One region of the Anoxynatronum sibiricum genome, then DNA from elsewhere that is predicted to be linked to it. Evidence: riboswitches for the same ligand, from Rfam matches in the RefSeq annotation. Region 1 holds a riboswitch; the other holds the start of a gene.
The links. A riboswitch is a leader RNA that binds a small molecule or an ion and turns the genes downstream of it on or off. The one in region 1 is predicted to bind glycine.
Positions count from the first base shown of each region.

Region 2: another riboswitch for glycine. It lies ahead of gcvT (glycine cleavage system aminomethyltransferase GcvT); the one in region 1 lies ahead of AAIG11_RS10460 (GrdX family protein).

Region 1 covers NZ_JBCITM010000009.1:142,625-147,482, reverse strand. Annotated here, with positions in the region: gene grdB (glycine reductase complex selenoprotein B) at 1-661, opposite strand, end outside; gene AAIG11_RS10465 (glycine/sarcosine/betaine reductase component B subunit) at 686-1,972, opposite strand; gene AAIG11_RS10460 (GrdX family protein) at 2,079-2,501, opposite strand; gene AAIG11_RS10455 (hypothetical protein) at 2,488-2,769, shown strand; glycine riboswitch at 2,744-2,845, opposite strand; gene AAIG11_RS10450 (TetR/AcrR family transcriptional regulator) at 3,016-3,657, opposite strand; gene AAIG11_RS10445 (glycine/sarcosine/betaine reductase component B subunit) at 4,023-4,858, shown strand, end outside.
Region 2 covers NZ_JBCITM010000007.1:141,916-146,773, forward strand. Annotated here, with positions in the region: gene gcvPA (aminomethyl-transferring glycine dehydrogenase subunit GcvPA) at 1-692, opposite strand, end outside; gene gcvH (glycine cleavage system protein GcvH) at 694-1,077, opposite strand; gene gcvT (glycine cleavage system aminomethyltransferase GcvT) at 1,169-2,281, opposite strand; glycine riboswitch at 2,419-2,520, opposite strand; glycine riboswitch at 2,524-2,630, opposite strand; gene AAIG11_RS08810 (double-cubane-cluster-containing anaerobic reductase) at 2,722-3,882, opposite strand; gene AAIG11_RS08815 (ABC transporter permease subunit) at 3,879-4,858, opposite strand, start outside.

The sequences.
Region 1 (4,858 bases):
CATCAGCGGGAGGTACCCGGTCGAAATCGGGCATGGCATACTCAGTCTGATAGTCGTCTCCCTTCAGTTTCGCCAGCAGCATGTTCACAGCCCGACGGGAACCGCGTTCTTCCTTGAAGACGTTGCGGCGAATGCCTCGGGGAATGTAGCCTTCTTCAGCAGGCAGCCCAATGGGTTCGCCATGGAGCAGTTTTTTTGCCAGGCTCACCATTCCGGGGACAGCTTTGCGCATGGTGGCAGCAGAGTTGCCGGTTTCCACAATGTAAACAGCTTTGCGGAACAGATCAGCTCCCGGGTTTTCAATGTACATACCGGTGAGGGCAGGAATCTTCAGTTCTTCCTGCACCAGCCAGGCCACTGTGGCGCAGGCCACGCCGTAACGACCGGCGTTGAAAGCAGGGCCGGCCAGAAACAGGTCAGGCTCGAAGGGTTTGATCATTTCAAGAATCTTTTGCTTGGAGATCTCCGGGTTTTCATTAAAATAGGAGTCGCCGCAGACAATGGTGGCGACAATTTCAGCATCTTCACCCAGGGCGGTGTTCAGTGCCATTCCGGGACCGATGACGCCTTCACGCAATTCAGGCGGCATGTCGGCTTTTTCTTCGCCGCCGATGCCGGCAAAAAACTGGTTCACATAATGCACGACTTTCTTCTTTGCCATATTGATCCATCCTTTCCAAAAGGTTTAGTAAGCGTCGGCGGACAAGTGCACAAAGCCGGTTTCGTTGGTGGCGCCAGTAATGGCTTGAATCTCCACTTCAATACTGCCGTCAGAACGAAGACTGCCGTCGAAGCCGCCTGCGCAGGAATCCACATAGGCGGTAGTGCCGATGAGTCGATTCATGGGAGGCAGAACAATCACTTCGTTGGCGTTGCCGTTGGTGATGACTGCATTGGCTTTGGGGTCTGCATCTGCCAGAGACTGGGAAGCGCCGTCACGGCCGGCATATTCGTCGGTGACAATGACGGTTTTAATGCCTTTTTCCTCGATTTTACGGCAGTTCATGATCAGGTCGGTATCCGGGTTTCCAAAACCTTCCTGTGAGACAATGGCACCGTCAAGACCGAGAAATTCAGTGAGTTTGGCTGTCCAGTTGGAGGAACGCTCTTTGTCGGCCAGGGTCACGTTTTCGTTGGTGATGATGACACCCATGAAGTTCAGGGTTTTGCCATGTTCTTCATACAGGTCTTCGATGATGGGATTGTTAAGATGCACATAGGTGGGGTTCTTGTCGCAGGCAGAAACGCAGTTTCCGCTGACAATGGCACCGTCCATGATTTCGGTGGGGTACATGATGGTGGGAACGATTTTTTTGGCATCCACACCATAGACATAGGTGTCATGGAGGAGTCCCTGGGTTTGAAGCATGTACACATAGCCAACCCGGGGCAGTTCAGGGTACAGCTGGGCAGCTTCCCGGGGTGCCAGGGTTTCGTAGGTTTTGACTTCGTCCGGTTCCACGTCTTTCACGGCCTGCCCCAGATAGGCGGCAGCTTTCAGACCAAGGGTGCGCAGGGCGGCTTCGTGATCATGGGACTTGATGCCGGCTTTGGGTTCGGCGGTGATGACCACGTTATGGGTTTTGGAGAAGGGGGTATAATCGGCACCAATGCCTGACATATCGATGATGCCCTCCTGGAAGCCCACCACTTTACCGGCGGTGACCACGGCCACATTTTTCATGGCATGGGTACGGCCGTTTCCAACTGTGTCAACTTTCGACAACATGCCTGGGAAAATACCCCCATGACCTTTCACCTTGACCCGGGGTTCGATGACATCTTTCACCGGGGTGATGCGAACAGACTCTCCGGGATGGGCCAGATCCACCCGGATTTTCCACAGACGCTCGTCGCCGCTGACGGCTTCCAGCAGTTCCGCATGGTCAATGACCAGAATGCGGCCGTCCAGATGGGTGCTTTCTCCAAACTGGACATCTTCAATGAATACCTTGCCAAGTTCAAGTTTCATACTGTTTCTCCCCTTTCTTCATTCCTCTTTCGTTGATGATTCGTGAGACTTTCTTCGTTTTCTGCCTGTTTTCATGCTGTTTCCTGGTGCTTCCTGACAGCTTTCATCACTCTTCCTGCAGTAACTGATCAAGTGTCTGATGCATGGTGGGTTGCTGCTGAATCACTGTTTCAACTAAACCGTAATCCACCAGCTGCAGGTCGGGCAGATGCTCATCCCGGTAGGTGCGCAATGAATTGAGACCGCCTGTCTTTCCTTTAAAAGCGTTGAGCAATGCCATGGCCTGCTCCAGCACACTGAGTGACGGATGATGCAAGTCGGTGGCCTCATCAGAGAGAAAGATGGTTCGGTAAGGGGTTTCATAGGGTTTCACACTCCCTGCAAGGGGGTGTGTGAGAAGCCGGTGACCCCGGTGTACCCGGTTGCGAACGGCCACAATCACATCTTCATAGCCGCCATCCACCCACAGAAGGTTCATTTCTTCAGGCAAACGTTCTCGTACCAGGGGATTATTGGTGACGACCATCATGGCACTCCCTCCTTTAACATCAGTCATCAGCTATTCAACCATCCAGCCATTCATTCACACCACCACATTGCGTCCTGAGCAGCCATCATTCAACCCCTTGTCAAAAAAACGGGAACACAAAAAAACAGAGTCAATCATGAACACAGCTGTCATGTTGATCTCTGTTGTGGGACCTGAGAGGTTCTTCCTGGCGATGCTGCTGCCAGGACTTGCTCCTTCGGTGCTTGCGCTTTCCAGAGCGCTGTCGATATACGGTCCTTTTGCCTGAGAAATTCACTAACTCTTTTATGAAGTTAGCTTTTACCTTCGGCGGCCCTGAACGGACTCTCTCCCGCATACGTCATCCAGCTTTTGATGAAGTTGTTAACCAGGTAAGGTTGAATGATGTCTTTTCGTTATCATTATATTATGTTTTTCTATGAAAGACAATAGCAAATAAAACAATTTGTCAAAAAAATATCAAAAGAAGCCAACATAAAGTAAATAGCCAGATGAAGCTGTTGACAGGAGACGGTTACTGGTCGAGGGTATCTGCGCAGTGATTGAATACTTTCATGGCCATGCGAATGTACTTCAGTGTGCGCCGGGTGGCTTCCTTGGGGGTGTACTCCACCCGTTCGGTGAGAAGATGCTGCAGCATGCTTTCATAAATGAGCAGGGTCATTTCGTTCAGTTCTTCCAAATCGTCTTCTTTTAAATAGCCTTCCCTGACGCAGTTTTGGAGCAGGGCCAGGTTGCGAAGCGTCAGATCCTGGTTCAACAGCATGGGCTCCAGTTCTTCCGGCAGATCTTCCAGTTCTTCGGGGAAGAGGGCGTAGTACTCCTGCATCATGTCTCGCAGGGGTTGGTTGAACTGCTTGAAAAAGAGGGTGTGATAAACCCGTGGATCCTGGAAGGAATGGTAGCAGAAGAACTCCCAGATGAGAAAATACTTTTTCAGCGCATTATCAGCGTCCTTAATGAAATCACTGAGATGAATCACATAAATTTTAAAGTGCTTGAGCAATGCAAAAAAGATGAGGTGGTCCAGGTTGTCGAAATAATTATACAGGGTGGCACTGTTATACCCGGCGATGTCGGCGACCTTTCGGATAGTGACGGCATCGATGCCTTCCTCGTCAATGATTTGGGTGGCGGCTTCAATGAAATAGCTCATGATGCGGCGTTTCTGTATCGTTTTTTTATCAGGTCGAATCACATTATTCACCACGTTTTCATTTAGTGTGCGTTTCTTGTTCAGTGTTGATTCATTATATCAACAGATTCTGCAAGAAGCAAGAAAGAGAGAGAAAGGGATAATCATGATGTTCCGATAAAAAATCAAGAAATGAGAAGTTCTCGAAAACTTGCGGGAAGAATAAGAAGCAGCTGTTTGCAAGTGATGAAAGAAATCGACGGAAAAATTTGTAAAAATAATCAAGATTATCCAATAAACGTATTTACAAAATCAATACGGTTATGATATTCTTTTATCAAAGTGAGAAACGAAACGTTTTCACGGAAGGAAGGAGTGTCAAGTCAATGAAACTGGAATTGGGACATTTTTACGTCAAGGACATTGTTTTTGGCAGTGAAACCCGGTTTGCAGACGGGGTGCTGACCATTAACAAGGAAGAAGCGCTGGAAATGGTGCGGGAAGATGAGCGGATCACAGAAGCAGACCTGGTGATTGTGAAGCCTGGCGACATGGTGCGCATTGTTCCGGTGAAAGAAGCCATCGAGCCCCGTTACCGGGTGGGCGGCGGGCCTGTGTTTCCCGGTGTCACCGGCGATCTGATGCAGGCTGGCAACGGCCGCACCCTGGCACTGAAAAACATGAGTGTGCTGGCAGTGGGCAAACACTGGGGCGGTTTTCAGGACGGACTGATTGACATGGGGGGCGAAGGTGCCAAATACAGCTACTTCTCCCAGTTGATGAATGTCTGCCTGGTGGCTGATACCAATGAAGTGCTTGAACAGCGGGAGCAGCAGAAGAAAAACCGTGCCCTGCGGTGGGCTGGCATGAAACTGGCGGAATACCTGGGTAAAACCGTGGCTGACCAGACCCCTGAAGAAGTGGAAACTTTTGAGTTGGCACCGGTAACCAAACGCACGGAGGGCGAGAACCAACTGCCCAAGGTGGTGATGGTGCTTCAACCCCAGTCACAAATGGAAGAACTGGGCTACAACGATCTGGTGTATGGCTGGGATGCCAATCGGATGCTGCCCACCTTCATGCATCCCAATGAAGTGCTGGACGGCTGCATCATTTCCGGCTCCTTCATGCCCTGCTCCTCCAAATGGGCCACTTATGACTTCCAGAATTACCCCATGATCAAACGCCTTTATCAGGAACATGGCAAAACCATCAACTTTTT
Region 2 (4,858 bases), on a different contig from region 1:
TCGTGAATCATTTTTTCGACTTCTTCCACCTCTTCAATAATGCCGAAGAAGTTGGGATTCTGTAAAATGACACCGGCTGTTTCTTTGGTGATCATCGCCTTCATTTTTTCCAGATCGGTGACACCTGCTGAGGCCGGTACTGTTTCCACCTTCAACCCGTTGAAATGGGCGTAAGTGTTCAGCACCTGGCGAGTTTCCGGATGCACGGTTTCTGAAATAAGAATGGCCTTGCGCCGGGTGGCATCCGCCGCCATGCTGGCTGCCTCTGCCGTGGCTGTGGAGCCGTCGTACATGGAGGCATTGGAAAGATCCATCCCAGTGAGGTTGGCAATCATGGTCTGAAATTCAAAAATGGCCTGCAGGGTCCCCTGGCTGATTTCTGCCTGATAGGGGGTGTAAGCGGTGTAGAATTCTGATCGGCCGGTGATGTGTTTCACCACCGTGGGAATGTAATGGTCATAGGCACCGGCTCCCAGAAAACTCAGGAGCTCGCCGGTGGGTTTGTTTTTTCCCGCCAGACCGTTCATCAGCCGCTGCACTTCAAGCTCTGACTTTGGTGCCTCCAGGTTCAGTTCCCGGCCAAGGCGCACTTCTTTGGGGATGTCGGCAAACAGCTCTTCCAACTCTTTCATCCCCAGCGTATCCAACATGTATTTCACATCTTCTTCGGTGTGGGGAATATATGGAAACATATTATGCCTCCTCTTCACAGAAACGCTCGTAGTCAGCAGGTGTCATCAGTTCATCCAGCTGGCTTTTGTTGGTGATCTTAAATTTCAGGAACCAGTTTTCCAGCGGCGACTGATTGATCTGACCCGGGTCATCTTCCAGCTCAGTGTTGATTTCGGTCACAACGCCGTCCAAAGGCATGTACATGTCTGCAGCAGCCTTTACAGATTCCACCACTCCGAAGGAATCACCAGCACTGTATTCTTCATCCACTTCCGGCAGTTCCACAAACACAATATCTCCCAGTGCTTTTGATGCGAACTCCGTCAGTCCCACATAGGCTTCCTCTCCCTGTACATCCACCCACTCGTGCTCATTGGTAAACAGCAGGTCTTTCATAACTCTCATGTTCAGTCCTCCTCATTTTCATGTTTTTGGGGTTTCCTTTGGTATTGCTTGATGTTGATTGATGTTGATGCTTATTGATAGAACCTGGGAGTTATCCCCGGGCCTTGGTTCTCTTTCGATAAAGGGGCAGTTTCACGATTTTTGCCTTCACCTGTTTGTTTCGAATCTGAACTTCCAGCGTTTCGGCACCTGTCACTTTTTGCCTGTCCACCAGGGCCTGCCCCACGTTTTTATTCAATGTGGGAGACAAATAACCCGTGGTGACAAAGCCGATTTTTTCACCATTAAGCAGCACTTCATAATCACTGCGGGCAATGCCCCTTTCAATGAGTTCGAAGCCCACCAGCTTCCGGGGCGGCCCTTGCTCTTTCTGTTGAGCCAGCACTTCCCGGCCGATGAAATCCTCTTTTTTCAGGGAGACAAAGTATCCCAGTCCCGCTTCAAGCGGAGTGATGCTGTCGGAGATCTCATGCCCGTACAGGGGTAAACCGGCTTCAAAGCGCAGGGTGTCACGGCACCCCAAACCAGCCGGTTTGACTCCTTTGGATGCACCGGCTTCCATAATAGCCACCCAGACTTTCTCCAGTTCGTTCCAAGAGGTGTATACCTCAAAACCATCCTCACCGGTGTATCCGGTGCGGGAAACCAAACACTGCACTCCGGCAATGGCAACGTTGTCTTTGAAATTGAAGAAACCAATTTCAGACAGATTGGTGTCTGTCAGAGACTGCAGGATTTCTTCTGCCAGAGGTCCCTGCAGGGCCAGCTCTCCTGTCTCGGAAGACTGGTTGGTGAGACTCACCTGGTATCCGGCGGCCTGCTCCTGCATCCAGACCACGTCTTTATCCACATTGCCGGCGTTAATCACCAAGAGGTACCGGTCAGACTCATATCGGTAAACCAGCAGATCATCCACCACGGTTCCGTTAGGGTAACACATCATGGTGTAGAGAATCTCGCCGTTGACCATGGCTGAAAAATCATTGGTCAGCAGCTTTTGTAAATATGCCAGCGCCTCCGGTCCCTCCACCAGCACCTCGCCCATGTGTGACACATCAAACATCCCGGCCTGCTCGCGGACGGCATTGTGCTCCGCAACGAGCCCCTCATACTGCACCGGCATTTCCCAGCCGGCATAGACCACCATTTTACCGCCATTGGCTGCGTGCCAGTCCGTCAATGGTGTTTTTCTTGATTCTTCCATAACGCGCCTCCTCTCTATTCCCTACCATACCCCGCAAATCACTGCCTCATTCATGTGAATCATTAAACAGAAAACCCGCAAACCGGCACGAAAAAAGGACACACAAACCCATCACTTGGTGATGGTGTCAGTATGTCCTCTGTTATCAGGCCTGAGAGTTTCTGAGAAAACGGTGCTCGGCATCATCCGACGCAGTTTTCACCTTGCCCCTTCGGCGTTCCCTGAGGAACTTTCCAGAGTCCCGTCCAGCCACGATCCTGTTGCCTGAAAGATTCTATACCAGGGGTCCAGTCCGGTATATTGCTTCTTCGGCTCTCCTTATACTTCGGAGATCTCCCGTGACCTTCATTCGGTTATTAAAATGCTTTCTTATTTCATTTTAATTGAGTTTGTCGAAAGATGCAACAATTGTTATTATAATGACAATGATTTGGATGAACTCATCTTTTTTCTCTTTCTGATTGAAGCATCTCAACAAAAGCTTCAATTCTCAGCCTTAATTGACCAATATCATTTTCTGAGTAATCTGTTTCTATGTGAAGGTATTTCATATCACAGTCCTTAGTGATAAATCGCTTCACTTGTTCTGCCTCCACATTATAAGTATGGCATGCATGCCAAGTCAGTTCCACCACCCCTTCTACTCGATAACTGTGAATCAACTCTTTTAGCAGCTGAAACCTTCCGGGATTGGGTGTCATACATGGACAGGCAATGTTTACATAATATTCGGCCAAAGCAGCAAGAGGCTCCTGATTTTCATTCACCCTTCGACTGACAGTTTTCAGACCACCACATGTTTCCATGGCCACAATCACCGCACCACTGTCTTCCAACAAATGCATCACCTTTTTATTGGTGGAAGGACATCCTGTCAAAAGTAAGCGTGGCCTATCTGCCATTTCCTGCATGAAGGCAGGTTCCCCTTTCCGTTGTTGAAGCAAGGTAATCGCCTCTTTCATTTCCTGAATACGCCTGTCGATATGACAGTCAAATCCACCCCCGCCGGTAATCACATCTGCTTCTCTTCCAAAGACAAATGGTATGTCCCCTCGATTCAGTTCATAGACTTGTTGGACCGTCTGACGATGCTCGTTGAATAGCTTGATTTGTTCTCTTAAAGCTTCTTCGGTAATTATATTGCCTGTTTCCCGTTCTAAGATTTCAATCATCCGATGAATTTCATCCATCCATTGCTTCACGCTGGAAGCCTGTTCATAGGTTTGTGGCAAGTAAAGCACATGTACAGGCTTGACCCCCTTTAACAGCTCAAACATTTTCTTTTTTCCATCACAGGTAGCATCGGCAAACAGAAAATCACTGTAATGAAAATAGGGGCAGGTATCATCCAAGGCATGTCCATAGCTTGCTTTGATCAAGGGACACAGATTTCTTGGTAGGTGTTTTTCTGCCGTTGGAATAGGCTTTTCCGTTCCTGCACATAAGGATACCGGGATGGCTTTGGCTGCAGCAATGACCTCTTCCGGCGTAAAAGCACAGTAGATCCCCACCACTTTAGCGCCCGCTTCTATCAGATTTCTTCCTTCTTGAAATACATTGGCTTCGATGGTTTCCTGATAATGCTCGCCAAACTGCTTCATACTAATTCTCCTTCCTGTTGCTTCAGGCTCATCATTAATGCAAAAACGATGGTCCCGTAAGCTATAAAGCTTCGAAAGTACTCACCCAGGGCTGCATTGGCAAACAGGTTCTGTCCTGCCATGGGAGAAACAATGAACAGTGTGTGGAACAGAATTAGTCCTTGAAATGCCTGGGTAATAGTGGCCCGCTTCAATGTGGCCCCGCCCGCCATTAACGCCGCTGCAGCAAAGATGTTCACATTGAGATGCCCTGTGTACACATTCACCACTCCCATATTCTGAATAAACAGCAGATGGCCTAAAGAAGCCATCATGGTAGAGAGTACAATGGCTTTCTTTCGGGTTTCGTCAATATCTATCCCCAGCTTCTCTGCAATGTCAAGGCTCTCTCCCACCACTCTAAAACGGTAACCCAGCGGTGTCCTTCTCACATAAGCGATGAATACTGCGACCACTCCAATGATGATAAAGGGTACCATGGAATAGGATCCTCGCACTGTATGGAGCGTCAGCACACTGTCAAACAAATTCTTGTACATGACGGTGTCCAACATGTTTCTTAACCCAACACCTTTCGACAGCACCAGTTGAGAGTTTCTTACCGGAATAACCGTTCCATACCCCACCATAAAAACAAGATGATACAGATTGGTGGCCAGAAAACTCATGACAATCCCACAAATCATTTCCTTGCCTTTTGCCCGATTATACACCCATGCAATCATACATCCACTGAAGTAAGAAAGAATGAGACCAACCGTCAGTGCAAACAACAGCCCTGCCAGACCGGGAACCTGAAAATCCAGGGCCAGAATCAACCCGACCTGTGCGCTGATGGCACCAATGGAAATGGCAAAGTTGATTCCCATACCCGCCATAATAGGAATGAGCAACGCAAGCACCATCACCCCGTTTCTCACGATTCTGGCATACACTTCACCGCCCATATAAGCAAGGCTCAGGCCTGCAGCCTGGA